DNA from 4 places in the Nocardia goodfellowii genome. Region 4 is predicted to be linked to each of the others. Evidence: riboswitches for the same ligand, from Rfam matches in the RefSeq annotation. Region 4 holds a riboswitch; each other region holds the start of a gene.
The links. Region 4 has a riboswitch for cobalamin ahead of BJ987_RS32655 (FecCD family ABC transporter permease). Riboswitches for the same ligand answer to the same signal wherever they lie in the genome.
Positions count from the first base shown of each region.

Region 1: another riboswitch for cobalamin. It lies ahead of BJ987_RS13035 (ABC transporter substrate-binding protein); the one in region 4 lies ahead of BJ987_RS32655 (FecCD family ABC transporter permease).
Region 2: another riboswitch for cobalamin. It lies ahead of BJ987_RS03525 (CbtB domain-containing protein); the one in region 4 lies ahead of BJ987_RS32655 (FecCD family ABC transporter permease).
Region 3: another riboswitch for cobalamin. It lies ahead of metE (5-methyltetrahydropteroyltriglutamate--homocysteine S-methyltransferase); the one in region 4 lies ahead of BJ987_RS32655 (FecCD family ABC transporter permease).

Region 1 is NZ_JAGGMR010000001.1:2,919,216-2,924,256, forward strand. Features, by position in the region: gene BJ987_RS13025 (SigB/SigF/SigG family RNA polymerase sigma factor) at 1-510, opposite strand, end outside; gene BJ987_RS13030 (arabinofuranosyltransferase AftB family protein) at 960-2,795, shown strand; cobalamin riboswitch at 2,883-3,011, shown strand; gene BJ987_RS13035 (ABC transporter substrate-binding protein) at 3,050-4,642, shown strand; gene BJ987_RS13040 (ABC transporter permease) at 4,653-5,041, shown strand, end outside.
Region 2 is NZ_JAGGMR010000001.1:862,060-867,100, reverse strand. Features, by position in the region: gene BJ987_RS03560 (TetR/AcrR family transcriptional regulator) at 1-153, opposite strand, end outside; gene BJ987_RS03555 (FMN-dependent NADH-azoreductase) at 251-898, shown strand; gene BJ987_RS03550 (DMT family transporter) at 900-1,223, shown strand; gene BJ987_RS03545 (SRPBCC family protein) at 1,238-1,690, shown strand; gene BJ987_RS03540 (OsmC family peroxiredoxin) at 1,743-2,183, shown strand; gene BJ987_RS03535 (hypothetical protein) at 2,247-2,744, opposite strand; gene BJ987_RS03530 (CbtA family protein) at 2,780-3,562, opposite strand; gene BJ987_RS03525 (CbtB domain-containing protein) at 3,553-3,747, opposite strand; cobalamin riboswitch at 3,779-3,934, opposite strand; gene BJ987_RS03520 (antibiotic biosynthesis monooxygenase family protein) at 4,005-4,316, opposite strand; gene BJ987_RS03515 (alpha/beta fold hydrolase) at 4,382-5,041, shown strand, end outside.
Region 3 is NZ_JAGGMR010000001.1:3,231,607-3,236,647, reverse strand. Features, by position in the region: gene BJ987_RS14575 (pyruvate carboxylase) at 1-2,991, opposite strand, end outside; cobalamin riboswitch at 3,250-3,520, shown strand; gene metE (5-methyltetrahydropteroyltriglutamate--homocysteine S-methyltransferase) at 3,669-5,041, shown strand, end outside.
Region 4 is NZ_JAGGMR010000001.1:7,035,522-7,040,562, reverse strand. Features, by position in the region: gene BJ987_RS32665 (ABC transporter substrate-binding protein) at 1-265, opposite strand, end outside; gene BJ987_RS32660 (ABC transporter ATP-binding protein) at 289-1,128, opposite strand; gene BJ987_RS32655 (FecCD family ABC transporter permease) at 1,125-2,156, opposite strand; adenosylcobalamin (AdoCbl) riboswitch at 2,232-2,361, opposite strand; gene BJ987_RS32650 (alpha/beta fold hydrolase) at 2,460-3,626, shown strand; gene BJ987_RS32645 (WXG100-like domain-containing protein) at 3,627-5,041, opposite strand, start outside.

The sequences.
Region 1 (5,041 bases), 4.1 Mb from region 4:
CGCCTGGGTGATCTCGGTGATATCCGTGGCGAGTTCGGTCGCGAGTTCGCTGGTGGTGGGCATGCGGCCGTGTCGTTGGGCGAAGGCTTCGGTGGCCGGGCCGAGCATGGCCCGGGTTTCCTTGGCTCGGCGTCCCACGCGCAGCGCCCAGGTGTGATCGCGGAAGTACCGGCGCACCTCGCCCATGATGGTCGGGATGGCATAGCCCAGGAATGACGAGCCCAACGTTGGATCGAAGCGGTCGATGGCTTGCAGTAAGCCGACGCGCGCGACCTGGACCAAGTCTTCGGAATCGGCGCCCCGTCCGGCGTAGCGCTGTGCGATGTGATCGGCCAGCGGCAGTGCCTGGCACGCGATGCGGGCGCGCAGCGCGCGGTGGCGCGGGTCGGTGGGGTCGAGCGCGGCGAGTTCGGCCAAGGCGGGCTCGAGGTGCTCGTAGTCGTCACATTCGACGGCGACCGGAGGGTTAGCGGCGTCGGATGGTCGATGTAGAGCGGTCGAGACCGTCATATGAACTCCTATCCTCCGAGTTTCGCTGCACGGCAGCGGATTTCGTTCGACCGGAGCCACGGTGGAAGTGCCGGTTCTGCTCGCTGCCCGCAATCCAGGCTAAGCGCGGTGGCGGGATTTTCGACAACAAATCGGTCACGATAGCTATCGTGCAGCAAATCACATTTGAGCAGCTAATGTGGGTGGGCGCTGACGGTCTGAACGGGGACCGGAAGCGTGGCGTGTGCCAGGACCGGCCGGAGCCGAGCGTCCGCACGGATAAGCGGCACAACTACGGCTATGCGACGCGGCTGATATGGCCTTCGATGCAGAGCGAAACGCGGACGGCCGGGGCGTTGTGCGTGCACTGACCCCAAGACTGTGGTTTTGAGCTCTCGTCGGCAGGCGCGGTACGGTTCGCCCGTACCAAATTTGGGGGGATTCCGCTGACTCTGATCATTACGCGCGATGTGGTGGAGCCCGAAGGGGTCGCGGGTGTGCCCGTGGCGCAGCGGGCCGGTCGTCTGGCTTTCGCCGGCGGAATCGTGGTCACAGCAGTGCTTTTCGCCGTGGGAGGTTGGAACCGGCGCTGGATCGCCGACGACGGTCTGACCGTGCTGCGTACGGTGCGGAATCTGCTGGCAGGCAATGGGCCGGTCTTCAACGTGGGCGAGCGGGTGGAAGTCAATACGAGTGCCGCGTGGACCTATCTCATCTGGTTCTTCGGCTGGCTGACGCACGCGCGGCTCGAATACGTGGTGCTGGGGATCGCGCTGGCGCTATCGGTGTCGGCCATCGTCTTCGCGATGCTGGGTGCGGCCCGGTTGTGGGGTGTCGGGGGCCGATTGCTGTGTCCGGTCGGCGCTTTGGTCTATATCGCGCTGCCACCGGCGCGCGACTACGCCACCTCGGGGCTGGAGTCGAGCCTGGTCATCTGCTGGCTGGCTGTGCTGTGGTGGTGGTTGATTCGCTGGAGCCGGACCGAGAGGGTCGGCCTGGCAGGGTTTTTCGGCGTCGCGTTCTGGGCTGGGCTGGCTCCGCTGATCCGACCGGAGTTGACGTTGGTCGGTGCGTCGGCGCTGCTGATTCTCCTGTGTGCCCCGTTGCCCGGAAACAGGCTGCGCCCCTGGCTGGTTCGTGGGATCGCGGTACTGGTGTCCGGCCTGTTACCGGTGGCCTATCAGATTTGGCGTATGGGCTATTACGGGCTGCCGTACCCGAATACGGCGGTTGCCAAAGACGCGAGCGCGGCGAAGTGGCGGCAGGGGTTCGGCTACCTGTGGAATTTCGTTGAGCCGTATCGGCTTTGGATGCCGCTGCTGGCGCTGGGTGTGGCGGCAGTGCTGACGGTGTGGTCCCGGCGGAACGACGGCTCCGCCCGGATTTCCGGAGGCGCGAAACCGGCGCTGCGAGAGCGCGTGCGCCGGTTCCGCCTGAGATCGCGGTCCCCGGCCGCGGTCGTCGTCCTCATGCTCGGCAGCGGTGCCATGCTGATCGGGTACGAGATCCGCGTCGGTGGTGATTTCATGCACGGCCGCATGCTGCTGCCGCAGCTGTTCTGCTTGCTGTTGCCCGTCATGGTGTTGCCACTGAGTGCACCGGGTACGCGCCGTCTGGTGCTCAGGGCGTTGGTCGCCGGAACCGTGGGCTGGGCGCTGCTCGCGGCCGATGCCACCGCCATCACGTCCGGCAGCAGGATCAGTGCCGCCGGCATCGCGGACGAGCGGCTCTACTACATCCAGACCACCGGTCGTGCGCATCCGATTCGGGCCGAGGACTATCTGGGCTATCCGCGGCTTCGCCCCATGCTCCGTGCGGTGGCCGACAGTCCGAACGGCGGTCTGCTCATCAATTCGCCGTCCTTCACCGCTTGGCACCTCGTCCCGCCGCCGCAGCCCGCCGGGCACACGGTGTTCTATGTCAACCTCGGCATGATCAGCATGAATACGCCGTTGGATGTCCGGGTCCTCGATCCGATGGGTCTGGCGTATCCCCTTGCCGCCCATACCTTCCGGTTCCCGGAGGCCCGCATCGGACACGACAAGAACCTCGACGCGGATTGGGCGCTGGTGGACGCGGGCATGGTGGACCGGCATCCCCGGATGCCCTGGTTCCTCGGCGAGGACTGGGTAACCCGGATCCGAACCGCCATCCGCTGTCCCGAAACCCAGGAACTACTGGCCTCCGCCCGCGCACCGCTCACCGCCGAACGCTTCCGGCGCAATGTCTTCCGGTCGTGGGACTACGCCCGGTATCGCATCGACCGGGTGCCGGAATTGGAGCTCGAGCGCTGCCGGCTCGGCTAACCAGAGGCCCGGCACCACCTGTGGGGGTCGACCCGGTCGGCAGTGCCGGTCCGCGGCGCGGGTCACTGTAGGGTCGGTACCCGGCGTAGGGAACACCGGTGCGAATCCGGGGCTGTCCCGCAACTGTCACCGGGGAGCAATCCGCCGATTCATGGTCACGACCTGCCCAGGTTGGAAGGCCGGCGGAGGTGTGTCGATCCGGGAGCCAGGATACCTGCGCCCGAGGTATCGGGATCACACCCACGAGGATGGCGATGAACAACTACACAACGGATCGGCCCGGACTCGGCCGCCGGAAGTTCCTGCTGGGCAGTGCGGGAGCCGTCGGTGCTGTCGTGCTGGGCACGATGACGACGAGCTGCGGTTCCGAAACCGGTTCGGCCGGTGCGCCGCTGGGACCACCGCGTCCGGGTGGACGCCTGCGTTCGGTGATCGCCGGACGGTCGGCGAGCGCGGATGTCCTGGACCCGCACCAGGCCGGGAGTTCGGCGGGCGGTGCGGTGTCCAAGAACGTCTGGGACAAGCTGGTCGCCTACAACAACGACCTGACCTTGCGCTACCGCCTGGCGCAGTCGCTGGAACCCAATGCCGACGGCAGTCTATGGCGCATCAATCTGCGCCCGGGTGTGGTGTTCAGTGACGGCAGCCCGCTCACCGCACGGGATGTGCTGTGGAGCTTCGAGCGGATGCTCGATCCGGCCAAGAACTCCTCCGGCGATCTCTCCGTCGTCGACATGTCCCGCACGCGCGCAGACGGTGAACTGGGCGTCGTGGTGGCGATGAAATCGCCGCTGGCGGACTTCGGTTCGGTGCTGGCGGGGTGGTACTGCTACATCGTCAAGGAGGGGACCGGGGTCATCGACGGGTCGGCGCTGCCTGTCGGCACCGGTCCCTTCGCGCTGGCCCGCTGGTCGCCGGGCGACCGAACGCTGTTGCGGCGCAACGAGCGATACTGGGACGGACCGGTGTTGCTCGACGAGGTCGAGATCATCCAGATCGCCGAGACCGAAGCGCGGATGAACGCCTTCCTGTCCGGGGAAGCGGATGTGGCGCACGAGATTTCGTACCTGCAGGCGCGGACGTTGTCGAGTGATCCGGACACCACGGTGGTGGTACCGCCGGCCGGTCTGATGGGCGCGTTCCAGATGCGGGTGGACACAGCGCCTTTCGACGATCCGCGGGTGCGTCAGGCGATGCGGCTGGCGGTGGACCGCCAGGCCATGGTGGATTCGGTGTACTACGGCTACGCCGAGCTCGGCAACGACGTCTACGGCAAGGGCGCGCCGTTCTATCACGACAGCCTGCCGCAGCGGTCCTACGATCCGCGCCGCGCCCGCGAATTGCTGCGGGAGGCGGGGCGGGAGAACCTGACGGTGACGCTGCCCACCGCCGACGGTATGCCGGGCATGCTCGAGGCGGCGACGCTGTTCGCGGAGCACGCCAAGCCCGCGGGGATCACGATCGAGCTGGAATCGGTGCCCGCCGACACCTATTTCTCCCAGGTCAGCGGCAAGGCGCCGCTGACCCATATCGGCTGGTGGAATTACAGCCTCGACTACTTCTACGGCCAGACCATGACCAGCGCCTCGCCCAGCAACGGCACCGGCTGGCGGCGGCCGGGTTGGGACGCCACCTTCGCCCAGGCTCGCGCCGCCATGGATCCGCGCCGCCGCGCCGAGCTATATCGGCAACTCCAGGAAGAACTTTGGCAGGAGGGCGGATACATCCTGCACAGCTTCGCCAAACGACCGGATGCGGCGAAGAATCGCGTGGGCGGGGTACGCAACGGCGTGCCCGGCACCGACGACTGGGCGAACTACGCGACCACCTGGCTGGCCGAGCAGTGACCCGCCGGTCGTGATCATCTACGTCATACGGCGCGCCGGGGCCGGGGCCGGCGTGCTGTTCGCCGTCGCGCTGATTGTCTTCCTGCTGTTCGAGACGTTGGATTCGGACGCGGCGACCGTGCTGCTGTCGCGGTCCGGTGCGGGTGACCCCACGCCGGAGCAGCTGGCCGCGCTGCGCGCTCAGCTCGGGCTGGACCGGCCCGCACCGGTGCGGTTCGCGGACTGGCTGATCGGCTTCGCGCACGGCGATTTCGGGAATTCGCTGATCTCGGGCCGCCCGGTCAGCGAGGTGTTGCTCGGGCGCGCCGCGAATAGCGCTGTGCTCGCCGTGAGCACGGCCGCGTTGCTCATTCCGGCGGCGCTCGCGCTGGGACTGGTGGCCGGCGCTCGGACGGGGTC
Region 2 (5,041 bases), 6.2 Mb from region 4:
GATGTCGTCCATGGTGACGGTGCGGGGATCGCGGCGCGCGAACAGCTCCGCGGCCGCGGCGAGGATCCGGCTCCGGTTCCGGGCGGCGTCCGCGCGTTCGGGCGGCGCGGCGTCGCCAGGGGTGGCGAGCAGGTTGCGATCCGCTGGGCTCATAGCGATCACCGTAACCTCCGGAATAAGTGGACACAATGTCCGGTTCTGTTCTAGCGTAGACGCGAAACGGACACAACGTCCACTTATGGAGGAACTCATGACCGCCCTGCTGCACCTCGACGCCAGCGCCCGCCGCACCTCGCTCAGCCGCGAACTCGGCTCCGCCTTCGCCGCGGCTTGGCGCGCCCAGCATCCGGACGGCGACTATCGCTACCGCGACCTCGCCGCCGACCCGGTCCCGTTCATCGACGAGGCATGGACCGAACTCTGCGATCACGTACTCGCCCAGGAGACAACGGATCTCGACCGGCTGCCGGATCTGGCCGAGACCCCCGCCCAGCGCGCCGCATGGGCGGTCGTCGTGCCGCTGCTCGCCGAGGTGCGCGCCGCCGACGTGGTCCTGATCGGCACCCCGATGTACAATTATTCGATCCCGGCGAGCCTCAAGGCCTGGCTGGACCAGATCACCTTCCCGCGAATGTCGTTGGCCGGCACTCGTTTCGTGGTCGTCACCGCCCGCGGCGGGGCGTACTCGCCCGGTGCGCCCAAGGAGCGGTTCGACTATCAGGAGCGCTACCTGCGCGACTTCTTCGCCGGCCATTTCGCCGTCGAGGACTCCGTCTTCCTCAACGCCGAACTGGCCAACTCGCGTCAGGATCCGGCACTCGCCCACCTGCGCGCGCAGCACGACGATTCCTACCGGGCCGCGCTGGCGGCGGCCCGTCGATTGGGCAAGGAGTACTGACATGAGCTGGGTCGTCCTCGGCCTCGCCGGGCTGGTGGAGATCGTCTGGTCGCAGAGCATCAAGCCGACGGAGAATTTCACCAGACCGCTGCCCACGCTGGTGTGCTTCGCGCTCGGCGCCCTCGCGGTCTACCTGCTCTCGCGGGCCATGCAGACCCTGCCGGTCGGCACCGCCTACGCCGTCTTCACCGGAATCGGCGCGGTCGGCGCCATCGGGCTCGGTGTGCTGGTACATCGGGACCCGTTCAGCGCGGGCCGGATGCTCTCGCTGGCCCTGATTCTCGGCGGCATCGTGCTGGCCCGGGTCACCAATCCCGAGGGATGAGTATGGTCGGTCGAATGGATCAGCCAGTTCGGATACCGGATCTGTCCGACCGACCGCACCAGCTCACTGTCGAACGGGTGATGGCAGCGCCGCCGGGTCTGCTCTACGCGGCCCTGACGCAAGGCTTCGACATCTGGTTCGCCGCGCCCGGCTCGGTGCTCATGAAGCCCGCGGTGAACGAACCGTTCTTCTTCGAGACCGAGGTCGAGGGCAAACGCAGCCCGCACTACGGCCGTTTCTTACGGCTGCAACCGGACCGGCTGGTGGAGTTCACCTGGGTCACCGGGGCGGACGGCACCGAGGGCGCCGAAACCGTAGTCAGCATCGAGTTCGTGCATCAACCGCGCGGTATCCGACTTCGCTTGCGGCACTCCGGATTTCCTACCGAGGCAGCACGTGATCGGCACCGCGCCGCGTGGCCGCTGGTACTCGAACAGCTCGATCGCCGTACCGGCCTCGCGGTCTGAGTACGGCGAGTAGGTTCTTTGCGACGGATCGAATAATTGTGAAAGGACCGTAATGCCAACACGTACCGCGCACACGGCTTGGACCGGTGGGTTGCAGGACGGCTCCGGACTGGTCGACCTGACCAGCTCCGGCGTCGGCAAGTTCGACGTGTCGTTCCCGAAGCGTTCGGCCGACGCCGCCGACGGCGCCACCAGCCCGGAGGAGCTCATCGCGGCCGCGCATTCGTCGTGCTTCGCGATGGCGCTCTCGGCGCAGATCGCCAACGCGGGCGGCACTCCGGAAAGCCTGGACGTGACCGCCGATGTCACCCTCGGCCCGGACCCGGCGGGTGGCTTCCGGATCAACGGCATCAAGCTGACGGTGCGCGGGCGGGTGTCCGGCCTGGACGCCGACGGGTTCGCCGCCGCCGCGGCCGCCGCCAAGGCCGGTTGCCCGGTGAGCAAGGCGCTGGCGGGCGTGGACCACATCTCGCTCGACGCGGCCCTCGCGTAATCGACTCTGCCGCTTGGCTCTTCGCGCACCGGGTGCCGGTGCGCGGGGAGCCGTGCGGTGGCGTCAGGCGCGGAAGTAGGGCCGCGCGGTGCGGTGGTACATCGCTGGGATCGCGACCAGCACCGCGGCCACATGGCCGGCACGGAAGATCGCGATACCGACGCCGCTCGCGGTGACGTCGTCGAACAGGGTGCCGAGGTCGTCGGCGGACAGCACCGCCCGGATCGGTTCGACGAGCAGCGATGCCAGGCCCAGGACGCCGATGCCGAAGGTCAGCGCGACGCGGGCCCAGCGGTCGCCGTGCGTCATCCGGATGGCCACGGCCAGCACCACCAGATAGATCGCCCCGCGCATGAGCAGCGCGGTCGCGATGTCGCCCAGCTCGGCGCCGGAGCTCTCCAGCAGCAATGCGGCCTGGGCGATCGCCTCGGCGACTCCCGCGAGCAGGGCGACGACGAGCGCGCTGAACGCCAGCGACACCGAGCGCGGGGCCCGCGCCGGTTCCCGGATCGGTGCGAGCGAAAGGCGTTCGGGCCACACGGTAAAGGCAGTGCCGGTCATGAAACCGACACTGCCCTCGAAATCCCGGACGGAAATCAACCCGCGGTAGCGGCCCCGTCTCGTACGGGAGAGCTAGTGCGCGTGGCGAACTCGGTCAGGGCCGCGAAAGCCAGGCCGAGGCAGGCCCACAGCGTCGCCGAGACCGCGAGCGAGGACACCCGGAACTCCCAGAGCAGACCGGCCGGGAAATCGGCCTTCACCTCGTCGATGCCCGGCAGCGCGAGGTATCCGGCCGTGACGATCGCGACGAACGCGGCCACCGCGCCGATCAACCGGAAGCTGCCCGGCTGCGCGTGCAGCAGCCGGTGGACGAAGACGCCCGCGCCCACCGCGACCAGCCCGAGGACCACCGCGGCCACCCACAGCCAGGTGCGGTCGCCGATGGTCTCCGGGTCACCCACCGCGGGCGGATTGGCGGGATATTTGAAGAACGGCACCGCGACGATCGCGGCCCAGCCGCCCAGCGCCAGAGCGAGCGCGAAGGCCGGGCCGGGCATCGTGGTGTGGCGGCGTCCGACATGCGCGACCGCGGCGAAGATCGCGCCGAGCGCCAGTCCGGCCAGTCCGAGTGCCAGGAACTGACCGGCCCGCTGGCCGGTGCGGCTCACCAGCGGCTCTTCCTCGACGCCGTGCGCATGACCCCCGGCGGCTTCCTCGATGGCAATGGCCGCTTCGATTTTCGGCTCGCCGACGAAGTAGCCGACCGTGGCCGCCAGCAAGCCGGCGATCAACCCGGCCAGAAGGCCACGCAGAAGCAGGGTTTTCAGAGTGCCGGCGAGGGGGCCGGCAGCCTGCGGAGTGGACGAATTCAGTGGCACGGAAGCCCCAGCAGATGCCGTCCGTCGTGCATCAACTCATGCAGGAACATCCCGCTGCGCGAGATGGCGCCCTGATCGAAGCCGACCAGGTACAGCGTGAGCAGTGCGAGCAGAACGACACCCACCGTGACGAGCACGGTCGCCGGCGAATCGGAAGTCCGGGTGGGGATATGCGCGATGGCCATGAGTTCCTCCTTGGGATACGCGTCCCGTCGAGTAGTCCGTGCGATGGGTGCCGGTGTCTGGCTTTCCCGGCACCTGGACAACCCGGTGCATGGATCACAGTGGCGCGACCGCTCCGGCTTCACACCGGATTACCGCATCACCCTCGCGTCTGTCCTTCGAACTGTGACAGGCTCCGGCCGCTGCCGTCAACAGGGCGTATCGGGCACAGCAGAACGCCCGGCGAGCCGTGGCGTGCCGGGCGACCCGTGCGAGCGGATCAGGATTTGGGGGAGACGTCCATGACGACTTCGAACTCGAGCAGCGACGCTCCGGTCGACACCGGCTTCTTGTCGCCGCTGCCCGCGTGCGCGGCGCGGGCCGGGCCGTCCCGCCACGCCGCGAAGGATTCTTCCGAATCCCACTGGGTGACAACGAAGTACCGGTTGTCCCCGGCGACGGGACGCAGCAGCTGGAAGCCGAGGAACCCGGGCGAACCCTCCACCGCGTGCGCACGGTGGGCGAACCGCTTCTCCAATTCCGGGCCCGCGCCCTCCGGAACCTCGATCGCATTGATCTTCACAACAGCCATGGGCCGAGTCTAGGCGGGGTCGGGGAGAGCGCGCCGCCGCGCTCCGATGGGGCAGAATCTGGCTGGTGTTGTTCGATGAGGGCGGGGCCGGGGTGCCGATCCTGCTGCTGCATGGGTTGATGGGTAGCGCTCGCACCTGGGGTGATCACCTGGACTGGCTGCGCGGGTACGGGCATGTCTACACCTTCGACGCGGCCGGCCACGGGCGGCCCGCACCGGAGGAGCTGACCACCGAGGCGTTCGTCACCGACCTGACCGCGGCCACCGCGAGCATCGCCGAACCGATGGTGGTGATCGGGCATTCGATGGGCGGCCTGCACGGCTGGGTGTTCGCGGCGCGGCACCCGGAGCGCGTGCGCGCCTTGGTGGTCGAGGACATCGCCCCTGACTTCCGGGGCCGTACCGCCGCGCACTGGGCCGCCATGATCGAGGCCTGGCCGCAGCCGTTCCCGGACGCGGACGCGGTGCTGGAGTTCTTCGGCCCGGTGGCGGGCCGCTACTTCCTGAACTCCTTCGAGCACGGCCCCGACGGCTACCGATTACACGGCGCGGTCAGCACCTTCCGCGATATCTCCGAGGAATGGGGCAGCCGCGACTTCTGGGCGGAGTGGCGGGCGGTGCGCGCACCGATCCTGCTGCTGGAGGGCGAATTCAGCATCACGCCGCCGGGCCAGATGCGGGAGATGGCCGCCGTCAACGCCAATGCCGCCCACGCGCTGATTCCC
Region 3 (5,041 bases), 3.8 Mb from region 4:
CTCCTCACCGTGGCGCAGGCCGTAGAAGAATTGGTTGGCCGACAGCCCCGAGGTGTCGCCGTACTTCTCCCGGTGTGCCTCGAATTCGGCGGCGGGGCCGGGGAACAGGAGCCGGTTCAGGGTGGTGCGGCGCTCCAGCGACGTGCCCGCCAGACCGGCTTCGTCCGCCGGGGTGAGTTCGGTTTCCGGTTTCGCGGGCCCGCGACCGGCCAGGGCCTTGGTGCGGAAGGGTTCCGGCCAGCCGCCCGCCGGGGTGCCGAGTTCGCCACGGAGGAAACCGATTACGGAGTCCGGAATGTCGTAGCGGCCGGGGTCGGCGGCGAATTCCTCCACGCTGACGCCGGTGCCGACCAGCGCCAAGGCGAGGTCGCCGACCACCTTCGAGGACGGCGTCACCTTGACCAGGCGGCCCAGGAGCCGGTCGGCCGCAGCGTATTTCGCCTCGACCTCTTCGAACTGGTCCCCGAGTCCGAGCGCGATGGCCTGCTGCCGCAGATTCGACAGCTGACCGCCGGGGATCTCGTGGGTGTACACCCGGCCGGTGGGAGCGGGAAGCCCGGATTCGAAGGGGGCGTAGACCTTTCGCAGCGCCTCCCAGTACGGCTCCAGGTCGCAGACATTCTGCAGGTTCAGGCCGGTATCGAATTCGCTGTGCGCGGCGGCGGCCACGATCGCGGACAACGCGGGCTGGCTGGTGGTTCCGGCCATCGCCGCGCTCGCGCCGTCGACCGCGTCGGCACCCGCCTGCCAGGCGGCGAGGTAGGTGGCCAGCTGCCCGCCAGGAGTGTCGTGCGTGTGCACGTGCACCGGCAGATCGAAGTTACTGCGCAGGGCGGTAACGAGTTTCGTGGCCGCCGGTGCGCGCAACAGGCCCGCCATGTCCTTGATCGCGAGCACGTGCGCGCCCGCGTCGACGATCTGCTCGGCCAGCTTCAGGTAGTAGTCGAGGGTGTAGAGGGTCTCGTTCGGGTTCGACAGGTCACCGGTGTAGCTCATCGCGACTTCGGCCAGGGTGCTGCCGGTTTCGCGGACCGCGTCGATGGCCGGGCGCATCTGGTCGACGTTGTTCAGCGCGTCGAAGATCCGGAAGATATCGATACCGGTCGCGGCCGCCTCGGAAACGAAAGCGCGCGTGACCTTTTCGGGGTAAGGGGTGTACCCAACGGTGTTGCGGCCGCGCAGCAGCATCTGCAGGTTGATGTTCGGCACGGCTTCGCGCAGGGCGGCCAGGCGCTCCCACGGGTCCTCGTACAGGAAGCGCAGCGCCACGTCGTAGGTCGCGCCGCCCCAGCATTCGATGGACAGCAGTTCCGGCGTCATCCGGGCGACGTGCCCGGCCACGGCCAGGAGGCCGCTGGTGCGGACGCGGGTGGCCAGCAGCGACTGGTGCGCGTCGCGGAAGGTGGTGTCGGTGACGCCGACCGCCTTCTGCTCCCGCAGCGCCTGGGCGAAACCTTCCGGGCCGAGGCGCAGCAGCTTCTGCCGGGAACCGTCCGGCGGCGGCGCGCTCGAGTCGATGGCGGGCAGTTTGTCGTGCGGGTAGACGGCGCTGCGGCGTTCCCCGTGCGGCTTGTTGACGGTGATGTCGGCCAGATAGTTGAGGATCTTGGTGCCGCGGTCGGCCGAGCCGCGCGACGTCAACAGCTGCGGACGCTCGTCGATGAACGAGGTGGTGACCCGGCCGGCGTTGAAGTCGGCATCGTCGAGCACCGCGAGCAGGAACGGGATGTTGGTCGTGACGCCGCGGATCCGGAACTCGGCGAGGGCGCGCCTGGCTCTGGCGGCCGCGGCGGGCAGGTCGCGACCGCGGCAGGTCAGCTTCACCAGCATCGAGTCGAAGTAGGCGCCGATCTCCGCGCCCAGGTTCGCCCCGCCGTCCAGGCGGATGCCCGCGCCGCCCGGAGTGCGGTACGCGGTGATGCGGCCGGTGTCGGGGCGGAACCCGTTGGCCGGGTCTTCGGTGGTGATCCGGCACTGCAACGCCGTGCCCCGGATGGATACCGAATCCTGGCTCAGGCCAAGGTCTTCCAGGCTCTCCCCGGCGGCGATGCGCAGCTGTGACTGCACCAGATCGACATCGGTGATCTCCTCGGTCACCGTGTGCTCGACCTGGATGCGCGGGTTCATCTCGATGAAGACGTGGTTGCCGCGCTCGTCGAGCAGGAACTCCACGGTGCCCGCGTTGCTGTAGCCGATCTGCCGCGCGAAGGCCACGGCGTCGTTGCAGATGCGTTCGCGCAGCGCCGGGTCCAGGTTGGGCGCGGGCGCGAGTTCGATGACCTTCTGGTGGCGGCGCTGCACCGAGCAGTCGCGCTCGAACAGATGCATCACATTGCCGTGCTGGTCGGCCAGGATCTGCACCTCGATGTGGCGCGGATTGACCACGGCCTGCTCGAGAAACACGGTCGGGTCACCGAAGGCCGACTCGGCCTCGCGGGACGCGGCCTCGATCGATTCGCGCAGCTGCTCGGGTTCGGCGACGCGGCGCATACCGCGCCCGCCGCCGCCCGCGACGGCCTTCACGAAGATCGGGTATTCCAGTTGCCGCGCGGCGGCCAGCAGTTCGTCGATATCGGCCGAAGGCGCGCTGGACTTCAGCACCGGCAGCCCGGCGGCTCTGGCGGCCTCGATGGCCGTGGCCTTGTTGCCCGCCATCTCCAGCACCTCGGCCGACGGGCCGATGAAGGTGATGCCTTCCCGGGCACACGCCGCCGCCAGGTCGGGGTTCTCGGAGAGGAAGCCGTAGCCCGGATAGATCGCGTCCGCGCCGGCGGACTTGGCCGCGTCGATGATCGCGTCGATGGACAGGTACGCCCGCACCGGGTGCCCCTGCTCGCCGATCTGGTAGGACTCGGCGGCCTTCAGACGATGGACCGAGTTGCGGTCCTCGTAGGGAAAGACGGCGACCGTCCCGATGCCCAGTTCGTAGGCCGCGCGGAAGGCGCGGATGGCGATTTCGCCGCGATTGGCAACCAAGACTTTCGAGAACATTGACCCAAGGTACCTGGCGCAGAGCACAGCTCCGACACGGATGCGGGCTTCGCGGTCATCTTCACAACCGGGCCTAGCAGGGTTGCGAAGTTGTGGAAATCGCGGCGTCACATCTCACCGTCCGACCTGGGCGGCGGTGCGCGGGAACGATGGACGCGCGGCACAGCGACATCCTCGAGATCGCGCGGAATATTCGCGGCTCGGCTTATGCTGGACAACGCAGCTGGTTTCTCCGGTGCGCGACGAGTTGGAGCCCCGACGTCACGCATCGGAGTCGAGATCCCTCCGCTGAATCGGGGATCGAGAGGGAACCCGGTGAGAATCCGGGACTGTCCCGCAGCGGTATGCAGGAACGACCGCCGTCATCGAGCACTGGACCGGCCCGTCGCCCGACCGCCACCCTGGTGGGGTCGTCAGCGGAGTCGGGTTGGTCTGGGAAGCGACGGCCAGTAGGTGAGCCCCCGCCCGGGGGTCGGCCAGAAGGCCCGTGCCCGCAAGTCCGAAGACCTGCCAGCTGTGCCGGATACGCCGTATCCGGCGGCCACCGCCTCGTGGAATGGGCGCGCGGACCACCAGTGCTGACGTTTCGGGCTCCGTTCTTCGCGGTTGCCGAAGTGTCCGCTCGGTGCTGCCCGCCCGAACGGCGATGGTTCACGACCCACACAGCACTGGAGAACATCGTGACTGTTACTTCTTCTCCGTTCACCGCAACGGTTCTCGGGCTCCCGCGAGTCGGACCTCGTCGGGAACTCAAGCGAGCCACCGAGTCCTACTGGGCCGGGCGGCTGGACGCGGCCGGGCTGCACGACGTCGCCGCCGCGCTACGTCGCCGGCAATACGACGAATTGGCCGCCGCCGGAATCGATTCGGTGCCGGTCGGCACCTTCTCCTACTACGACCAGATGCTCGATACCGCCGTGTTGCTCGGCGCGCTGCCGCCGCGGGTGGCCGGGATCGAGGACCCGCTGGATCGCTATTTCGCCGCGGCGCGCGGCACCGACACCATCGAACCGCTCGAGATGACCAAGTGGTTCGACACCAATTACCACTACCTGGTGCCCGAAATCGGTGCGGACACAGTCTTTTCGCTGCACGCCGACAAGCTGCTGGCGGAACTGGCCGAGGCGATCGCGCTCGGCGTCCCCGCTCGTCCGGTGGTGATCGGGCCGATCACGTTCCTGAAACTGGCGAAAGCGACCGGCGGCGCGGCACTGAACCGTCTCGATGAACTGGTGCCGCTGTACCGGGAGTTGTTGCGGCAGTTGGCCGCGGCCGGGGCGCAGTGGACGCAGATCGACGAACCGGTGCTGGTCACCGATCTCAGCGCCGCCGAAATCGAGCTGGTGCGAAGCACTTACGCCGAACTGTCGGCCGAGTCCGAGCGTCCGGCGATCCTGGTCGCCACCTATTTCGGTCGACCCGGCTCGACGCTGGACGCTCTGCTGGAAACCGGAATCGAGGGCGTCGCCGTCGATTTCACCGCGATGGCGGCGGCCGATGTTCCCGCGGTGGACAACAAGCTGCTGGTGGCCGGTGTGGTCGACGGCCGCAATGTGTGGCGCACCGACCTCGATCAGGCGCTGGCCACAGTGAGTGGCGTGCGCGCGTCGGCGGTGGCGGTTTCGACCTCCTGCTCACTCCTGCATGTCCCCTACACGCTGGCGGCCGAAACCGGGCTGGACGACCAGCTGCGATCCTGGCTGGCCTTCGGTGCCGAGAAGATCGCCGAGGTGCGGCTGCTGGCCACCGCGCTGCGGTCGGGCCCGGAGTCGGTAGCCGCCGAATTGGCCACGGTCCGTGCCGCTCTGGACTCGCGCCGGAACGACCCGCGGCTAGCCGACCCGCAGGTGCAGGCCCGCCTGGGTGCGCTCGGCGCGGACGCCGACCGGCGCACACCCGCCGCCGAACGCCGCGCCGGCCAGGCCGAGCACCTGCACTTGCCCGTCCTGCCGACCACCACGATCGGGTCCTATCCCCAGACCTCGGCGATCCGGCTGGCCCGCGCGGCCCTGCGCAAAGGCGAGATCGATCAGGCCGAATACGTCCGGCG
Region 4 (5,041 bases):
CGACGTCGCCGTAGTGCTTGCGCAGCGTTTCGGCATCCCGCTGGATGCTCGACACCGCTACCACTTGCTCCTGCGCGCCCAGCGCGAGAGCCATGGAGATCAGATTGCCGTCGTTGACGAACATCCGCTGCGCTTTCGCCGGGAACTGGACGTCGGCGTCGCAGTTGCGGACGGTCAGAGTTCCGGCGGCGGGTGCCGGGTTCCCGCAGGCTGCCAGGGTGGCGGTCAGCGCGGTGGCGGCAAGCACTCGGAGGGAGTTCCGCATCGGTATTGCCTTTCGCGAGTACGTCACACGGACGCGGTCGGGGTGATCAGGAGGTGCGACTCGCCGGTCTCCGGGTGCGGGACGCGAATGGCGCGTACGCCGAACACGGTCTCGAGGACCTCGGGACGCAGCGCGGTCTCCGGCGCCGCGAGTGGGTGGGCGATGCCGTTGTGCAGCACCAGGATCCGATCGCAGTAACGATCGGCCAGCGACAGCTCGTGCAGGGCCATGATCACGGTACGGTTCAAAGTCCGTGTCAGCGCGAGCAATTCGAGCTGATGGGTGATGTCGAGATGATTGGTCGGCTCGTCGAGCAGGAGCACCGGGGTGTCCTGCACCAGTGCGCGAGCCAGCAGCACCCGTTGTCGTTCGCCGCCGGAGAGGCGATGCACCGGACGGTCGGCGAAACCGGCCAAATCGACTGCGGCCAAGGCTTCGTCGATAGCCTGCTGCTCTCGGGGAGACCCTGCCCCCCACGGTGGAAGATACGGCGTGCGGCCCAGCGCCACGACTTCACCCGCGCGCAGATCCGCGGGCGGGCGCTCGTCCTGGGCGACCATGGCGACGGTCTTCGCTCGCTGTCGTGGTGAAAGGTCATGCAGCGCGGTACCGCCCACGAGGACCCGGCCGTGCAGCGGCCGCTGCACCCCCGCGAGTACGCGCAGCAGCGTCGACTTGCCGCTGCCGTTCGGGCCGACGATGCCGACCACTTCCCCGGGTGCGATGTCGAACGCGACATCGGTGACGACGGGCCGTTTCCCCGCGGCACACGCCAATGCTTTCGCGGTCACACCGGCACCGTCGCGGATCGCCCGCGGTCCCGCGGTCGCGGGGCGTTCGCGGAAACCGAAGACGCGCTTCATGATTCCCCGAAGCTGTAGCGCCGGCGGCCCAGTAGGAGCAGGAAGGCCGGTGCGCCGATCAGTCCGGTCAGGACGCCGACCGGGATTTCGGTGGGGCGGCCGAGTGCGCGGGTAGCGGCGTCGGCGATCACCAAGAACAACGCGCCGCAGAGTGCGCTGGCGGGCAGCAGATCGCGGTGGCGAGGACCGACGACGAGACGGGCGGCGTGCGGAATGACGAGGCCGACGAAGCCGATACCGCCGGAGACCGCGACGAGTACGCCCACCAGGATGGCGAGCAGAACGAACAGGGCGATCCGCAACTGCTTGACCGGGACGCCGATGGAGGCCGCGGTGTCGGCGCCGAAGGTCAGGGCGTCCAGCCAGCCGCTGGCGATATAGAGCGTCAGGCCGCTGAGCGTGACGACGATCAGCGGCAGGGCGAGCTTGGTCCAGTCCGCGCCGGCGAGGCTGCCGAGCAGCCAGAACAGCACCGACTGCGCAGCGGCCGGATCCTTGCTACGAAAGATCAGATAGCTGCTGAACGCGGCGAACGCCGAGCCGAGAACAGTGCCGGTGAGGACCAGCCGCAGCGGCGTCAATCCGCCCTGCGCGACCGCGATGACGAAGACCATCGCCGCCGCGGCGAACGCGCCGACCAGGGCACCGGCCGACAGCGCCCAGATTCCGGCGCCCGCGAACAACCCGGACGTGATGACCGCAGCCGCGCCGACACCCGCCCCGGAGGACACCCCCAGCAGGTACGGGTCGGCCAGTGGGTTGCGGACCAGGGTTTGCATGGCCGCCCCGGCCAGCGCCAAGCCCGCGCCGACGATCGCGGCGAGCACGGTGCGCGGCACCCGGAGCTGCCACACGATGGTGTCCAGGCTGAGGTCGACCGCGGTGCCGCCGACCATGCGGTGCCGCAGCACGTCTACCACTGCCGAGACCGGAAGCGTCTCGGCGCCGAAGCCGGTGGCGATCACCATCGCGCACAGCAGCATTGCCGCGAGGGCCGGCAGGGCCACCGCGGTTCGAATACGGACCATCAGCGGTATGTCCGGGGCTGGAGCCGGGCTCGGCGTCTGCCGCCGGATCGCTGCGCGAGGCGTTTCTCATTAGGCAAGTCGCGGCCTTTCCAGAGTTCGTCCCGGCGAGGGAGGTCTGACTTTCGCCCGATGAGGACGATCACAGTGGCGCGACCGTTCCGGATTTGCACCGGATTCCCGCACCCGCCGGGAATGACGGTGAAACCTTACCGCTGGTCTGGTTCCCGGTCGGCGTCGGGTTTATCCCCGTTGACACCGGTAAGTCCGTTGGCGGACCACCCGTTTCCGAGACACAGTGGAGTGATGTCGCTGTTGGACGATCGACACCCGTCCACCGTCACCGACTACGACGACGCGCGACGCCGGGCCCGCTGGCGGGACACCCGTCTCGGCCACGACTGGACGACGCTGCGCCGCACCCGGCTGACGCTGGTCCGGCTCTGCGTCGTGCTCGTTGCCGTGCTGGTCGTGTTCGCCCAGTACTGGACTTTCGACATCGCACCGGAACGCGCCCGGCTGGCCCGAACCGAACCGGCGATCCTGCCCGTCGCCACCCCCGCCGACCAGCGCAACTGGGACTCCGTCGTCGTAGACCTGGTCGGACTCGGCAACCTGAACGCGAGCAACACCGCCGCCGCCCTGCCGTCGCTGAGCAGACTCGGCGTGGTGTGGGCGATCAAATACGACAACCGGGGCATCGACACCAAAGTCATCGCGGATCTGATCGTCCGCGCCGCGCTCATGTCCGGCCTGAAGAACGTGGTGCTGGTCGGACACAGCATGGGCGGGGTCATCGCACTGGAGGTCGCCCGGCACATCCACACCGGCAGCGACCGCCGCCTGGTCGGCGTGCTGCTGGACTGCACCCCCATGGATTTGAACGCGGTCCGCGAGGAGAGCCGGGGCCGCGGCGAGGACATGGTGCGCTGGATGGGCTGGCTACCCGGCGCGCGGGAAAGCCGCACGCTGCGCCTGATCGTCGAAATGTACGCTCGCCGCGGCGAATTCGTCGACCGCGGCCTGAACGGCGCACCGGGCATCCGGATGCCCGAACTACGCGAGGTGATCGAACGCGTCCTGCACGACAAAATCTTCTCCGAGGACGCCGCCAGCAACGGACTCATCGAATCGCAGTTCCTGACGATCGTCGCCGGCGGCGCCCTCAGAGACCTCGACGCCCTGTCCCGCCCTTTCGAGGGCAAGCCCCGACCGGCAATCGTGTACCTGCGCCCCCGCGACGCCGAACGCGACCGAGTCGTCGACGTCGAATATTCCCACCAGGTGCTGATCGAGCGGGCCGGCGGTGTAGACGGCACACTGCTGGTGGTGAACCCGCGAAACACCGGTCACGCCAACCCGATTCAGCGGCCGCGTGAATACAACCAGGTGATCACCGACCAGGTGCTGCCGTTTGTGCGGCGCTATCAAGAGCAGGCGCGAGAAGCCGATGGCGCGGCCGCCTTCCGCTGATCAGCGTGATTCGCCGCCCAGGGTGAACGGGATGTCGGGGTCGGGTGCCGGTGGTATTGCCGCACTGTCCGGCCTCGCCACCTCGTAGGCGGGTGGCCTCGGCGAACTGCGTGCCTGTTCCGCGTGGTCTCGGTGCTCCGGGTTCTCGTCTGCGGCCTGGCCGATGCGTAGCCGATCGTCGGGCTCGGGCGTCGACAGATCACCCACACCGGTGACGACTCGACTGTCGTTCCACATTGCCGCCCAGGTGGCGACGGTTTCCGCGCGGGTGCCGCCGACCAACTCGGCCAGCGACTTCCGGTCACCGTTCTCGGTGCGGAACCACTCCCGGCCGGTTTCGTCGGTCCCGTCGTAGGACGCTGTCCGGCCGTCGACTTCGAAACTGTTGCCGCCCAGATATTTCACCGTGTAGGCATGTGCGCCTACGCCGTGCTGGTCCACCGTCGTGCGCTGGTCGAGCACCCAGGCGATCGCCCCGGCTCTGCCCTTCCGCATCAGGCCGTCGACCAACTTCGCGTGGCCGCGATCGCCTGGCCCGCCGAACCCTTCCGGTCGCGCACCCCGCAGGAACTGTCGCACGACGCGCCATGGGAATCCCGCGGGATTCTGTGGCTGGATGGGTGGGACATAAATGTCGGCGTCCCGCTGATCCGCCTCGATCCGCCCCAGTGAATCGGATACACACGTGTTCACCGGTGCTGTTGACGGCGGTGTGAGCCCGGGGTATTGGATTCCTTCTCGCCGGCGCCCGGTGAACATCCCGAACAGCGACCAAGCCGAACGGAATCCGACGTTGTGGCGCCATACTCGGCCATCGTGCTGCCACGGCCGCCAGCGCGTCGATTCATCGAGTATCCAAGGCATCGGCTCGCGGCTCACGTCCCAGCTGTCGCCTCCGTTCAGTTCGGGACGGTTCTTGTCCCAGTCGAAACCGAGAGTCTTCCCGTTCCGGTTGGCGTCCTCCCAGGTGTTATCGGGTTTGGCGGCGAGATAGCCGGCTTCGTGCAGGAGATCTTCGAGCATCAGGATGTCCGCGCGTAGCGGCACGCCGTTCTCCAGGCGGTTGAGTGCGGCGACGAAATCCGGTACGGGATCCAGCCGCGCGCGCCGGTGCCGATCGGCGGCAAATCGGTATTCATTGCTGATCGCATGATCGAGAACTTGTTCGAGGGCTGCCCGCAGTTCGGCTTTCGGTCGGATAGCGCCCGCTGTGTCGCGCAACCAGGTGGAGCCGTCCGGACGCCGCGGCATGTGCGAACCGTCGTGGTCGCGCACCCATCGGTCGGTGGTTGTCGAGAAGATCCAGGTGCGCTTGTCGCCGCCGGAGTACCGATCCGGGTCGTCCACCGCGTGTTCCACAATGCGGTCGAGGACCGCGTCGCGATGCTGATCGATCCAGTTGTATTGCTCGACGG